DNA from 2 places in the Streptomyces sp. NPDC058051 genome. Region 1 is predicted to be linked to the other one. Evidence: predicted binding sites of a transcription regulator. Region 1 holds the regulator's gene; the other holds the start of a gene.

Region 1 (7,299 bases):
TGCGTGACTCACGGCTATTTGTGACAGAACGATCCCATGACGCGATGATGGGGGAGGGTTGCGTGGCCTGCGGGGTGGGTGGGTGTCGTTCTCGAATGGTCGGCGCGCGCGAGGTGCGTGCACGATAGTTGAGTCTGCTCGACTCAAGTCTGTTGACACTGGGACGGGCGTCATGCATCCTTGAGTCAGATCCACTCAAGTAGTCAAGCTGGAGGAATTGAAATGGCACGTGCGGTCGGCATCGACCTGGGCACGACTAACTCCGTCGTCAGCGTTCTCGAAGGCGGCGAGCCCACCGTCATCACCAACGCAGAGGGCGCCAGGACCACGCCGTCCGTCGTCGCCTTCGCGAAGAACGGCGAGGTGCTGGTCGGCGAGGTCGCCAAGCGCCAGGCAGTGACCAACGTCGACAGGACCATCCGCTCCGTCAAGCGCCACATGGGCACGGACTGGAAGATCGACCTGGACGGCAAGAGCTTCAACCCGCAGCAGATGAGCGCCTTCATCCTGCAGAAGCTGAAGCGGGACGCCGAGTCGTACCTGGGTGAGAAGGTGACCGACGCGGTCATCACCGTCCCCGCGTACTTCAACGACTCCGAGCGTCAGGCGACGAAGGAGGCCGGCGAGATCGCGGGCCTGAACGTCCTGCGTATCGTCAACGAGCCGACGGCCGCCGCGCTGGCGTACGGCCTCGACAAGGACGACCAGACGATCCTCGTCTTCGACCTCGGTGGCGGCACCTTCGACGTGTCGCTGCTGGAGATCGGCGACGGCGTCGTCGAGGTGAAGGCCACCAACGGTGACAACCACCTCGGTGGTGACGACTGGGACCAGCGCGTCGTCGACTACCTGGTGAAGCAGTTCGCCAACGGCCACGGCGTGGACCTGTCCAAGGACAAGATGGCGCTCCAGCGTCTGCGCGAGGCCGCCGAGAAGGCGAAGATCGAGCTCTCGTCCTCGACGGAGACCTCGATCAACCTGCCCTACATCACGGCGTCCGCCGAGGGCCCGCTGCACCTGGACGAGAAGCTCACGCGCTCGCAGTTCCAGCAGCTCACCGCCGACCTCCTGGACCGCTGCAAGAGCCCGTTCCACAACGTCATCAAGGACGCGGGCATCCAGCTCTCCGAGATCGACCACGTCGTTCTCGTCGGTGGCTCCACCCGTATGCCGGCCGTCGCCGAGCTCGTCAAGGAGCTGACCGGTGGCCAGGAGGCCAACAAGGGTGTGAACCCGGACGAGGTCGTCGCCATCGGCGCCTCGCTCCAGGCCGGTGTCCTCAAGGGCGAGGTCAAGGACGTCCTGCTGCTCGACGTGACCCCGCTGTCCCTCGGTATCGAGACCAAGGGCGGCATCATGACGAAGCTCATCGAGCGCAACACCACGATCCCGACCAAGCGCTCCGAGATCTTCACGACGGCCGAGGACAACCAGCCGTCCGTGCAGATCCAGGTCTACCAGGGCGAGCGCGAGATCGCCGCGTACAACAAGAAGCTCGGCATGTTCGAGCTGACCGGCCTGCCGCCGGCCCCGCGCGGTGTCCCGCAGATCGAGGTCGCGTTCGACATCGACGCGAACGGCATCATGCACGTCGCCGCCAAGGACCTCGGCACCGGCAAGGAGCAGAAGATGACCGTCACCGGCGGCTCCTCGCTGCCGAAGGACGAGGTCAACCGGATGCGTGAGGAGGCCGAGCAGTACGCGGAGGAGGACCACCGCCGTCGCGAGGCCGCCGAATCCCGCAACCAGGGCGAGCAGCTCGTCTACCAGACGGAGAAGTTCCTCAAGGACAACGAGGACAAGGTTCCCGGTGACGTGAAGACGGAGGTGGAGACCGCGCTCACCGAGCTGAAGGAGAAGCTCAAGGGCGAGGACACCGCCGAGATCCGTACCGCCACCGAGAAGGTCGCGGCCGTCTCCCAGAAGCTGGGCCAGGCGATGTACGCCAACGCCCAGGGCGAGGGCGGCGCGCAGGGTGACCCGCAGCCGGGCGCCCAGCAGGCCAAGGCCGACGACGACGTCGTCGACGCCGAGATCGTGGACGACGAGAAGGACGCGAAGGGCGGTGCGGTGTGACCGAGGAGACTCCGGGTTTCGAGGAGAAGCCCGACGTCCCCTCCGGCGCCACTTCTGACGGAGCTGAGCCGAAGGACGCCCCCACCTCTTCGGAGGAGGAGGCGTCCCCGGCCGGGGACGCAGCACAGACAGTCGGCCTGACGGCCCAGCTGGACCAGGTCCGCACCGCGCTCAACGAGCGCACGGGCGACCTCCAGCGGCTCCAGGCCGAGTACCAGAACTACCGCCGCCGTGTGGAGCGCGACCGGGCCACGGTCAAGGAGATCGCCGTAGCGGGTCTCCTGTCCGAGATCCTGCCCGTGCTCGACGACGTCGGCCGGGCCCGTGATCACGGCGAGCTCGTGGGCGGGTTCAAGTCGGTGGCCGAGTCGCTGGAGACGGTCGTCGCCAAGCTGGGCCTGCAGCAGTTCGGCAAGGAGGGCGAGCCCTTCGACCCGACGATCCACGAGGCCCTGATGCACTCGTACGCGCCGGACGTCACCGAGACGACCTGCGTGGCGATCCTGCAGCCGGGGTATCGGATCGGCGAGCGCACCATCCGCCCCGCGCGGGTGGCGGTCGCCGAGCCCCAGCCGGGTGCGGCACCGGCCACGGCCAAGGAAGAGAAGGCAACCGACGAGGAGAGCGGTGGCACCGAGGAGGTCTGACATCCCGTCTGACCACCTCGCGGCCCACCGCCCGGCCATGCGACCGGCCAACGGGCCGGTCGCATGGCCGATCGTCCGGAAGGAGGGACGTCGATGAGCACGAAGGACTTCGTCGAGAAGGACTACTACAAGGTCCTCGGCGTCCCCAAGGACGCCACCGACGCCGAGATCAAGAAGGCGTACCGGAAGCTCGCCCGCGAGTTCCACCCGGACGCCAACAAGGGCGACGACAAGGCGGAGGAGCGCTTCAAGGAGATCTCCGAGGCGAACGACGTCCTGGGCGACAGCAAGAAGCGCAAGGAGTACGACGAGGCGCGCGCCCTCTTCGGCAACGGCGGCTACCGGGCCGGTCCCGGTGGTGCGGGAGGCAACTTCAACTTCGACCTGAGCGACCTCTTCGGAGGCGCCCAGAGCGGGGGCACGGGCGGCGGAGCCGGTGGTTTCGGCGGAGGAGGCAGCGGCGGCGGTCTGGGCGACGTCTTCGGCGGCCTGTTCAACCGGGGCGGCTCGGGCACGCGAGTGCAGCCGCGCCGCGGCCAGGACATCGAGTCCGAGGTGACGCTCAGCTTCACCGAGGCGGTCGAGGGGGCCACGGTCCCGCTGCGGATGTCCAGCCAGGCACCCTGCAAGGCGTGTTCCGGCACCGGTGACAAGAACGGCACCCCCAGGGTCTGCCCGACCTGTCTCGGCACCGGCCAGGTGTCGCGCGGCACCGGCGGCGGCTTCTCGCTCACCGACCCCTGCGTGGACTGCAAGGGCCGGGGCCTCATCGCCCAGGATCCCTGCGACGTCTGCAAGGGCAGCGGGCGGGCGAAGTCCTCCCGGACCATGCAGGTCAGGATTCCGGCAGGGGTCTCGGACAACCAGCGGATCCGGCTGCGCGGCAAGGGCGGCCCGGGCGAGCGCGGCGGCCCGGCCGGCGATCTGTACGTCGTGGTCCATGTCGACGCCCACCCGGTCTTCGGCCGCAAGGGCGACAACCTCACGGTCACCGTGCCCGTCGACTTCACGGAGGCGGCACTCGGCGGCGAAGTGAAGGTGCCCACGCTCGGTGGTCCACCGGTCACTCTGAAACTGCCGGCCGGTACCCCCAACGGGCGCACGATGCGCGCCCGCGGCAAGGGCGCCGTACGCAAGGACGGCACCCGGGGCGACCTGCTGGTCACCGTCGAGGTGACGGTCCCCAGGGAGCTGAGCGCCGAGGCCAGGGACGCACTGGAGGCCTACCGGAAGACGACCGCGGGCCACGACCCGCGGGCGGAGCTGTTCCAGGCAGCGAAGGGAGCTTGAGGTGGACGGCCGACGACGCAATCCGTACGAACTGACCGATGAATCACCGGTGTACGTGATCTCGATCGCGGCCCAGCTCTCGGGCCTGCATCCGCAGACGCTGCGCCAGTACGACCGTCTCGGCCTGGTCTCCCCGGACCGCACGGCCGGGCGCGGCAGGCGTTACTCGGCCCGCGACATCGAGCTGCTGCGCACGGTGCAGCAGCTGTCGCAGGACGAGGGCATCAACCTCGCCGGTATCAAGCGCATCATCGAGCTGGAGAACCAGGTCGCCGCCCTGCAGCAGCGTGTCGCCGAACTCTCGGCGGCCGTGGACGGCGCGGCGGCGGCGATGCAGCAGCGTGAGGCCCAGGTGCATGCCTCGTACCGGCGTGATCTGGTGCCGTACCAGGATGTGCAGCAGACCAGCGCGTTGGTGGTCTGGCGGCCGAAGCGGCCGAAGGACTGAGCGGGTCAGGCGACCCGCACGACAGGCGAGGCCCGTCACCCGTACCACGGGTGACGGGCCTCGTCCGTGTGCGGCCGTCGGGGTGCGTGGGCGGCCGGCGCGCCACGCACCCCGTGGCGTGTCAGCCGCCGGTGACCGTGAACTCGGCGGTGTTGTTGGCGAGTTGCGGATCGAAGGCCGAGATCCGCAGCTCCGGGTCGTCGTTGAGCGTGGCGACGGAGCCCGTCGCCCCGCCCTTGACGACGCGGTCGACACGCAGGGTGAAGTCGAACGTGGAGCGGGCCTTCTCCCAGAGGAGGATCGGCGTCCAGCAGGTGTAGCGGTTCGTGCCCGTGGCGTAGCAGTTGCCGGGCGTGCCGGTGACGGTGGTGCCCTCCGGGATACGGACGTCGAGTGTGGCGACGGAGGCACCCGCGCCGAGCGAGGCGACCCAGGCGGGGCCACGGTTCTTCACGCCGATCCGGGCGGTGACCGTGTCACCGGGCGCGACGGACGTGATGTCGTGTGCGAGGGCGATCAGGTCGGCCTTGTTGGTGGCCGTGATCTGCGTGGAGCGGTAGTTGTCCCCGAGGTTGAGGTCGGGTTCGTCGGCCGCGGCGGCCGAGCGCGCGGCGGGCACGGGGGCGGCGACGAGGGCGGAGCCCGTCCCCTGGACGAAAGGCCGTCCCGCGACGGCCTGTTCGTACGCCTCGTCGGAGAACTGCTCGACCGCGTAGTCGAACCGCTCGTACAGCGCCGCACGGGTCGTACGGACCGCGCCGGCCGCCGACAGGTCGTACTCCTGCCCCGGGGCGACGGGCCCGTCGAGGACGCAGACGGCCGTGCTGCCGCTCTGCTGGGTGACGGGGTCCGCGTCCAGGTACGTGCAGTTGCCGAAGCGCTGCGAGAACGCCAGGCCGTGCGAGGCGAAGAGGGTCAGCAGGGTGCGGTCGGCGGTGCGGTTGCCGTGGTTGGTCAGGCGGATCGGCTGGGCGAGGTTCGTGCCCGGTTTGACGCCGGTGCGGTACGGCAGTTGGTTCACGCCGAGGTCGGGACCGTCGCCGAGACGGATCACGGTGTCCGCCGGATACCCGGTGAGGGGCCCGAAGGAGCTGTCCGCCGCCGCAGTGAGGTGCAGGGTTCCGGTGGTGTCGGCGGGTGCGCCGGCTGCGGCGCGCACCCCGATCCGGGCGACGGTGACGTACGGGGCGCTGTCCAGGGAACCGAAGTCGCAGATCGCGGTGAGCGCGTCGGCGGCCGGTGCGCAGGTCGAGGGCCAGCTGATGTCGGCCACGCCCGCGAGTTCCGACGCGTCGACCGTGAGACGGCCGCCGGTCACGGAGTTGTGCCTGTTGTCGTGCCCGAGCTGTACGTCGACGGTGTTGCCGGTCGCCGACCCGTCGGCGTCCGCGGTCGGCAGTACGAGGTCGTACGGTGCCGAGATCCAGAGCTGGTCCGTCTCCGGCTCGTCGGCACTGGCGGGCCCGACGGAGCCGAGCGCCAGCACCGCCCCGGCGACGAACGCGAGCGGGACACGGATCCGCCGCCCCGGCCGTATGCGGGTGGCGGATGGAAACCGGCGGTTCTGGGCTGGCTGCATGGTGTCGGTTCTCTCCCTGCGGTCCCTGCGATGCTGTGCGCGTACGGGAGTTGGACCAGCCGGGGCGGGCGTTGGTTGTACGCCGGTGGCGGTTTTGGTGCGCGAGTCCCGTGACGGGGCCGCGGCCGGCCCGCCCCGTATTGCGGTGGCGGCGCTTTCAATTCGGCGCTTTGTCAAGGAGTCCTGATTGGGCTATCAGGTAGCCGAGTTGGGCGCGGCTGTTGCTTCCGAGCGTGGCGGAGAGCTTGGCGACGTGGGCGCGGCAGGTACGGACATTCATGCCGAGGCGCCGGGCGATCGCCTCGTCGACGTATCCCTCGACGAGGAGTTTGGCTATGGACCGCTGAATGCCGGTGACGCCGTCGTTGGGCGGGGTGTAGGGCGCCTCTCCGGTGAGCGGCGTCGCCAATTGCCAAAACTGGTTGAAAACTGAAACCAGATACTCCACCAGGCCGGGGTGGCGCAGTTCCAGAGCCACCTGCCGGTCGCGGCGCGCGGGTATGACGGCCACGGAACGATCGAAGATGATCATGCGGTCGATCAGCTCTTCCAGCGTCCTGACCTCTACGTGTCCGGATTCCAGCCGTTCCAGGTACGCGAAGACACCGGGACCGTGACGGACCGTGTGCTGATAAAGGGTGCGCAGTCGTACGCCGCGACTGATCGGCCCTTCCACGCGTTCCAGGGACTGGGTGAGGACATCCAGATTGCGGACGCCGCCCGGTTGGATGGTGAGTATCTCTTCGGTGCATTGGGCGGTTGCCGTGTCCAGCGTCGCATTGATGGTCCGCAGCCCTTCCAGGACGGTGATCGCATGGGTGGTCACCGAGGGCTGGGCGCTGATGGCCATGAATGGTTCGAGAGCGTCCGTCAATTCGACGGCGACCCGGCGGCGGTCCCGGATCTCTCGCTCTATGGGGTGCAGGCGCTGGGCGAGCACGGATGAGGGCGGAACCGGGCGGAGCCATTTGGCATCGTCCGGGTCGGGATGCAACAGAGCGAATTCCAGCAGGCACGGAGCTGATTCGACCTCCGTGCGGGCGATGCGCCCCGCGCCGAGAGCGCTGGCGTACAGGCGCACACCCTCATCGCACAGTTCGGTGATGGGGTGAGGATGCGTAGGTTTCATGCTTGTTGTGAGCAAATCTCCACCCCCCAGGGTCCTGAACGTACAGGAACATGATGCATCGCTCCTGTGGCTTCGACGTGCTGGGTTGCGACATCGTCTTGGTGGAGCCGGGGGAGAGGACCTAACAAGT
Region 2 (7,299 bases), on a different contig from region 1:
ACGCTCTGGAACAGCGGCGTGAAGTGGGCCTACACCAAGGCCACCGAGGGCACGTACTACACGAACCCCTACTTCGCGCAGCAGTACAACGGTTCGTACAACGTCGGGATGATCCGGGGCTCGTACCACTTCGCCACGCCGGACACCACGAGCGGCGCCACCCAGGCCAACTACTTCGTGGACCACGGGGGCGGCTGGTCTAAGGACGGCAAGACCCTGCCCGGTGTGCTCGACATCGAGTGGAACCCGTACGGCGACCAGTGCTACGGCAAGACCCAGGCAGCCATGGTGTCCTGGATCCGTGACTTCGTGAACACCTACAAGGCACGCACCGGACGCGACGCGGTCATCTACACCGCGACCAGCTGGTGGACGACCTGCACCGGCAACAACTCCGGCTTCGGCACCACCAATCCTCTGTGGGTGGCCCGCTACAACACCACCGTCGGCACCCTCCCGGCCGGCTGGAGCTTCTACACCATCTGGCAGTACACCTCGTCCGGCCCCTACGTCGGCGACCACAACCACTTCAACGGCGCCCTCGACCGCGTGCAGGCCCTCGCCAACGGCTGAGCCGGCCCACCGCGTTCCCCCCGCCCGCCGCGCCCGACCGGCACGGCGCTCCACACAGCAGAGCCCCCGATGACGCACCCGGTCACTGGGGGCTCTGCCCTGTTCTCCCCGCCCGCCGTTCCCCGCCCACCATTCCTCGCCCACCAGGCATTTTCGTCCGAGCCGCTCACGGAGGGGCCACTATGCACCCCGCGTATAGGCGCTGTGTATAGTCCTGGCTCGCCGCACATCGTGCGCCCTGTTCAGCTACGGAGGAGTGACCCGCGTTGCCCATCAAGATGCAGTCGACCGGCGCGAAGTTGACCGCCGTCCTTGTGACGGCGCTCACTCTGACGCTGAGCGGGTGCTCCATGCAGACCACCGCTCCGGCTTCCGCCCGCGGTGACGCGGGCTCGGACTCCAAGGGCTCCTTCGGCCCGGTGGACTGCCGCAAGGCGAAGTGCATCGCGCTGACCTTCGATGCCGGACCGGGCGAGGACACCCCGCACCTGCTGGACATCCTCAAGGAGAAGAAGGTGCACGCGACCTTCTTCCTCCTGGGCAAGAACCACGTCAAGAAGCACCCCGAGACGGTGCGCAGGATCGCGGCCGAGGGGCACGAGGTGGCCAACCACACGTGGTCCCACGAGATCCTGACGGACAAGAAGCCGGACGAGATACGGGCCGAGCTGGAGAAGACGCAGGACGCGATAGAGGAGATCACCGGCAAGAAGCCGAGGCTGATGCGCCCGCCGCAGGGCCGCACCGACGACACCGTCTCGGACATCAGCAAGGACCTGGGGCTCTCCCAGATCCTGTGGAGCGCCACCGCCAAGGACTACTCCACGACCGACTCGGCACTGATCAAGAAGCGCATCCTGGACCAGGCGAGCAAGGACGGCGTGATCCTGCTGCACGACATCTACAAGGGCACGGTGCCCGCCGTGCCGGGCATCATCGACGCGCTGCAGAAGGAGGGCTACACCTTCGTCACCGTCCCGCAGATGATGGCGCCCGCCGAGCCCGTCCCGGGAACCATCTACCGCCCCTGAGCCGAGGGACGGCGGGTGCCATGCGCCGCCTGCTCCCGCCGTCCGCCTCCGTTCACCACCGCCGCACCCCGCACCCCGCACCCCGCACCCCGCACGCACCGAACGGCCCGCCGCCCGTTTCCGGGAAGGCGGACCGTCCGTACCGGTCGCACACGTGGTGCCGCGCCCGTCACTCCGTGGCACCTACGCCGCGGCCGGGATCCTCTCCTCGGGCCTGGCCGCGGAGGCCGGTGCGAGGGCGATCTCCAGCACCTGGCGGACGTCCGTCACCGGGTGGACCTCCAGGGTGTCCAGGACCTCGGCCGGGACGTCGTCCAGGTCGGCCTCGTTCCGCTTCGGGATCACCACCGTGGTGATCCCCGCCCGGTGGGCCGCCAGCAGCTTCTGCTTCAGGCCGCCGATCGGCAGCACCCGTCCGGTCAGCGAGACCTCACCGGTCATCGCCACGTCCGTACGGACCAGCCGTCCGGAGAGCAGCGAGGCCAGCGCCGTCGTCATCGTGATGCCGGCGCTCGGGCCGTCCTTCGGGACCGCGCCCGCCGGGAAGTGGATGTGCGCGCCGCGGTCCTTCAGATCCGCGACCGGCAGTTCCAGCTCCGCGCCGTGCGACCGCAGGAAGCTCAGCGCGATCTGCGCGGACTCCTTCATGACGTCGCCGAGCTGACCGGTGAGCGTCAGTCCGGACGCCCCGGTCTCCGGGTCGGCCAGGGACGCCTCCACGAACAGCACGTCACCACCGGCGCCGGTCACCGCGAGTCCGGTGGCCACGCCCGGCACCGCGGTGCGGCGCTCGGCCGGGTCCTGTGCGGACTCGGGGACGTGGTGCGGCCGTCCGATCAGACCGCGCAGATCCGCTTCGGTGACCGTGAACGGGAGCTCGCGGTCGCCCAGTTCGTGCTGGGCCGCGACCTTGCGGAGCAGTCGGGCGACGGCCCGCTCCAGGTTTCGTACCCCCGCTTCACGGGTGTACTCGCCGGCCAGCTTCCGCAGGGCGGACTCGTCGAGCGTCACCTCGTCCTTCTCCAGCCCGGCCCGCTCCAGTTGGCGCGGGAGCAGGTGGTCGCGGGCGATGACGACCTTCTCGTCCTCGGTGTAGCCGTCGAGCCTGACCAGCTCCATACGGTCGAGCAGGGCCTCCGGGATCGCTTCGAGCACATTGGCCGTCGCGAGGAAGACGACGTCGCTGAGGTCGAGTTCGACCTCCAGGTAGTGGTCGCGGAAGGTGTGGTTCTGCGCCGGGTCGAGGACTTCGAGGAGGGCGGCGGCAGGGTCGCCCCGGAAGTCGGAGCCGACCTTGTCGATCTCGTCGAGCAGGACGACCGGGTTCATCGAACCGGCCTCCTTGACGGCCCGGACGATACGTCCCGGAAGGGCTCCGACGTAGGTACGCCGGTGGCCGCGGATCTCCGCCTCGTCCCGTACACCGCCGAGCGCGACGCGGACGAACTTGCGCCCCATGGCGTGCGCGACGGACTCACCGAGCGAGGTCTTGCCCACGCCCGGAGGACCCACCAGCGCCAGCACGGCACCGCCGCGCCGTCCGCCGACGACGCCGAGACCGCGCTCGGAGCGCCGCTTGCGCACCGCCAGGTACTCGGTGATCCGTTCCTTCACGTCCTGCAGCCCGGCGTGCTCGGCGTCGAGGATCTCCTGGGCACCGCGGATGTCGTAGGCGTCCTCGGTCCGCTCGGTCCACGGCAGTTCGAGGACGGTGTCGAGCCAGGTCCTGATCCAGGAACCCTCGGGGCTCTGGTCGGAGGCCCGCTCCAGCTTGTCGACCTCCTTGAGCGCGGCCTCGCGGACATGCCCGGGAAGGTCGGCGGCCTCGACGCGCGCCCGGTAGTCGTCGGACTCGTCCGCGCCGGAACCGGGACCGCCGTTGAGTTCGGAGAGCTCCTTGCGCACGGCTTCGAGCTGGCGCCGCAGCAGGAACTCGCGCTGCTGCTTGTCGACGCCCTCCTGGACGTCCTTCGCGATGGACTCGGCGACGTCCTGCTCGGCGAGGTGCTCACCCAGCCACTGGATGGCGAGCTTCAGCCGGGCGACCGCGTCCACGGTCTCCAGGAGCTGCACCTTCTGGGCCGTGGTGAGGAAGGGGGAGTACCCGGAGTTGTCGGCGAGCGCGGAGATGTCCTCGATCTGCTGGACCCGGTCCACGACCTGCCAGGCACCGCGCTTCTTCAGCCAGCTGGTGGCGAGTGCCTTGTACTCCGTGACCAGCTCGGCGGCGGCTCCGGGGAGCGGATCGGGGACGACCGCGTCGACCCGTGTCCCTTCCACCCAGAGCGCGGCACCCGGTCCGCTGGTCCCGGCCCCGATCCGCACCCGGCCACGGCCGCGGATGAGCGCGCCGGGATCCCCGTCCGACAGCCGTCCGACCTGCTCGACGGTGCCGATGACACCGGTGCCGGTGTACGTCCCGTCGATCCGCGGCACAAGAAGCACCTCGGGCTTGCCGCCGTCGCGGGCTGCGGCCTGCGCGGCCTCCACGGCGGCGCGCACATCGGTGTCGGACAGGTCCAGAGGCACCACCATCCCGGGCAGCACCACCTCGTCGTCGAGCGGCAGCACGGGCAGGGCGAGCGGAGTGACCGCATGGGACTCGGTAGCCATGATCTCCCCTTCGGCAGTCAAGTTGAGTTATGCAGACTCAATGCTGCTGAGCCGTCCGTTGTTCCCCGCGGCCCGTTCGCTGTGAGCGATCAGCCGAACGCTGTCCTTTGACGTGGATCCCTTCGCTTTGCAGCTTCATGCTTCGTCTGGCCTTTCGTCTTGCAGGGAGACCTTTCGCCGAGGGCTCGGGTCAGTGAGTCGTGGCAGGTTCGTCAGGGGTGGTGCCGGGTGGTGTCTCTTGGGCGCCGTTGGCCGACGGCACCGAGGCCGAACAATCCCGCTTCTTCGCGGAGGTCAGCAGTCCTGTTACCCATCCCTACAGCCCGCCCGGTCGCAGCGGCGACGCCATCGCGCACTGGTCCCTCGCAGACTCCTGGCGCCCGCCCAGCCGGCCCTTGACGACCTACACGCCCGGCCGGATGCGCGGCACCCTTCCCGGCCTCGCAGCGAACCGCCTCGCTCGGCACGACAAGAGCGCGATGTGGTTCAGTCGCACCCGGCGGGAACAGGGCCGCCAACTCCTCTTCCACGGTCACCTCAAGCCGGTACTTCTACGTGACCCCGACCCCCAGTACGAGAAGTGGGAAGGAACCGTCTGGCACAGCACACGCACCGACGACCTCATGCGCAAAGAGGTCGCGGAAAAGCGCCGAGGTCTCGAAGCAAAGAACCCTGGCTGTGTGCGTGAGTAGTGACACCGCCTGTCGGTCGGCGACGACACCACCGGGTCTCATCGGGTAGCGGTATCGACTCCTTCCGCCTCGCCCAGACCCGAGCCCGCAATGAGCGGAGCGACACCGACTGACGACCCGTCTGCTGTGAGGATCACTGATCAGCAGGTCACGCTCCGATGAAGCTCACCGTTTCTGTCATGTCGGCCCGCCCGGTACGCAGCCGTGGCACGCCTTCTTCCTCGAATCCCACCGAGACACCGCAGAACAGCACGAGTTCGTCATCGGCTCCGACCGTCTGGCTGACGGTCTCGCGATACATCGTCCACATCACCTGCGGGCAGCTGTGCAACCCCTCCGCCCTCAGTAACAGCATGACCGTCTGCAAGTACATCCCCGCGTCCCCCCACTGCCCCGGCCCCATCGTCCGGTCGAGGTAGCAGAACAGCACGACCGGTGCCCCGAACGCCGCCGAGTTCAAGGCGGCGATCTTCACGGGCCGGGCGGGGTCGTCACGCTCGATTCCCAGCGCTTCGTATCGCTGGGCGGCTGCGGCGGAAAAACGGTCCAGATACGGCGAGGTCAGTTCGGCCGGGTACATCGGATACTCCCGCTCATCACCCAGGTCTCCCACCAGTGCCCTGGCCGTCGCACGCCTCTTCAGCTCGGCCAAAGGCTCGCCGGTCACGACATACACATGCCACGGCTGCAGGTTCCCACTCGACGGGGCCCGCGTCGCTGCCGCCAGCACACGTTCGAGGACATCTCTGGGCACCGGCTCATCGCTGAACGCTCGCACGGCCCTGCGACTGTCCACGGCTTCATACACATCCACGCCTTCTGGTCCTCTCACTCCATGGCGGGCAGCGAAGACACGAGGATGATCATCGCACCCGGCGAGCAGGCCGGGCGGAGCTTTGGCGCTGCCAAAACTGACCGACATGCCTCCGCCGACCGATCACGAAGTGCTGCCGAAACTCACCTGCGTGCGCTGTCGGTGGTTCTCAGCGACAAAGCCAGAACCCACCCCTGCCACATCAGCGGACGGAAAACGAAGAGTCACCCTGCACAAAACCTGATGGCACAGCGCAACCCATCTCTTCGCCCCGCAGCTAGGACATCGGAGCTGACGCAATGCGAAACGGCACCCGACAAACGCACCCCGCTCGACAGGGGCCGGCCCTGCCTCGGTACGTCCCGTCGCCCCTCCCCGCACGCTGCGCCCTTCGGCTCAGGCCGTCCTCGCGTTGCTCATGGCCGATCCGGCGCCCCGGCCGGCAGCCGAGTGCCTCGCGGCGCCCGGCGCGAAGGACCCGCGCCCCTGGCCGCCGCCCCGCCGGCCGCACCGACCCGGCGCAGCAGCGGCCAGCAGGCCACGCCCAGCAGCAGCGCCAGCGGATGGCCCCAGTTGGTGAGGGGGTCGCCGAGGTCGACAAGATCGCGGAGCAGCATCGCACCGACTCCACCGAGCACCAGCGTCCGCGTCCAGGGCGCGAGCAGCCCGGCGAGCGCGCCCACGCTCGCCATCAGCCCGAAGCTGATGCCGTAGTCGAGCCGGTGCAGCGAGGACTCCGGCAGATGACCGGCCACCACGGACAGCCCGACCGGGATCTCCGTGGCGAGCGTCGCCACGACATGGCCGAGCAGGAACACCCCGGCGGTGCGCCATCCCCCGATGCGGCGTTCCAGGGCGGTCAGCACGAGGGCGAAGCCGACGACGTACGGGGAGGAGAGCCCGCCGACGACCCAGACGGCGCTGGCGGCCAGGACGAGCAGCGGGGTCTCGCCGAGATGGGCGACATCCGTGCTCGATGCACGCAGCACGGCGGAGACGGTGTCCGGATCGGCGTACTCCATGAAGAAGGACGTGGCGACGAGGACCAGCAGGTACCCGAGCGTGAACGGCGTACCGCAGGGTGTCGGCAACAGCAGCAGCCATCTGCGGGCCCTCCCTTCCGACCCTTCCGGGGGAGCCGCGGACTCCTCCGTACGGCGCGGGCGGGGAAGGGCGTCGAGCAGCGGCGCCGCGAGCTCTTCGTCGCGAACCGCTCTGTCCGTACCCTGATCCACCGCGCGAGACCCTTTCCGCTTTCCGCACCGACCCCCGAAGCAGCGTTTCCCCTCCGCGATCATCTCCCGCGTCGTCCATGTCATGAGCCACATGAGCCCCTCAGGAGCCAACCGGTCAGATGTCCGAGGGAAAGGGTGCGCGAGGGAATGAGGGCGCGAGGCGGGTCGATGCGGTCGGGGGCGGCCCGTGCGGTGGGCGGCATCGCGGCCGTGGGCGGCATCGCGGCCGTGGGACCGCGACGATCCGGCAATCCGCTGGCACCGTCCCGGGCGAACGGTCAGGATGACGGGGATCCCGTCCGCCACCCACCGGAGATCCGCACCATGCCCGACAGCCACAC

What was found. The regulator HspR, encoded in region 1, represses chaperone genes until heat shock. The targets are predictions, from matches to a motif close to TTGAGNNNNNNNNNCTCAA.
Region 2: lon (endopeptidase La) is a predicted target of HspR. The motif match lies at 4,240-4,258, and genes of this name have one in related genera.

The regions. Positions count from the first base shown of each region.
Region 1 covers NZ_JBHVRW010000007.1:120,734-128,032, forward strand. The annotation lists gene dnaK (molecular chaperone DnaK) at 223-2,076, shown strand; gene grpE (nucleotide exchange factor GrpE) at 2,073-2,723, shown strand; gene dnaJ (molecular chaperone DnaJ) at 2,817-4,013, shown strand; gene ACFVUT_RS14105 (heat shock protein transcriptional repressor HspR) at 4,015-4,461, shown strand; gene ACFVUT_RS14110 (hypothetical protein) at 4,583-6,040, opposite strand; gene ACFVUT_RS14115 (helix-turn-helix transcriptional regulator) at 6,198-7,169, opposite strand.
Region 2 covers NZ_JBHVRW010000003.1:178,168-185,466, forward strand. The annotation lists gene ACFVUT_RS06445 (lysozyme) at 1-573, shown strand, start outside; gene ACFVUT_RS06450 (polysaccharide deacetylase family protein) at 852-1,604, shown strand; gene lon (endopeptidase La) at 1,788-4,217, opposite strand; gene ACFVUT_RS06460 (hypothetical protein) at 4,466-4,909, shown strand; gene ACFVUT_RS06465 (nitroreductase) at 5,058-5,723, opposite strand; gene ACFVUT_RS06470 (rhomboid-like protein) at 6,140-6,958, opposite strand; gene ACFVUT_RS06475 (spermidine synthase) at 7,283-7,299, shown strand, end outside.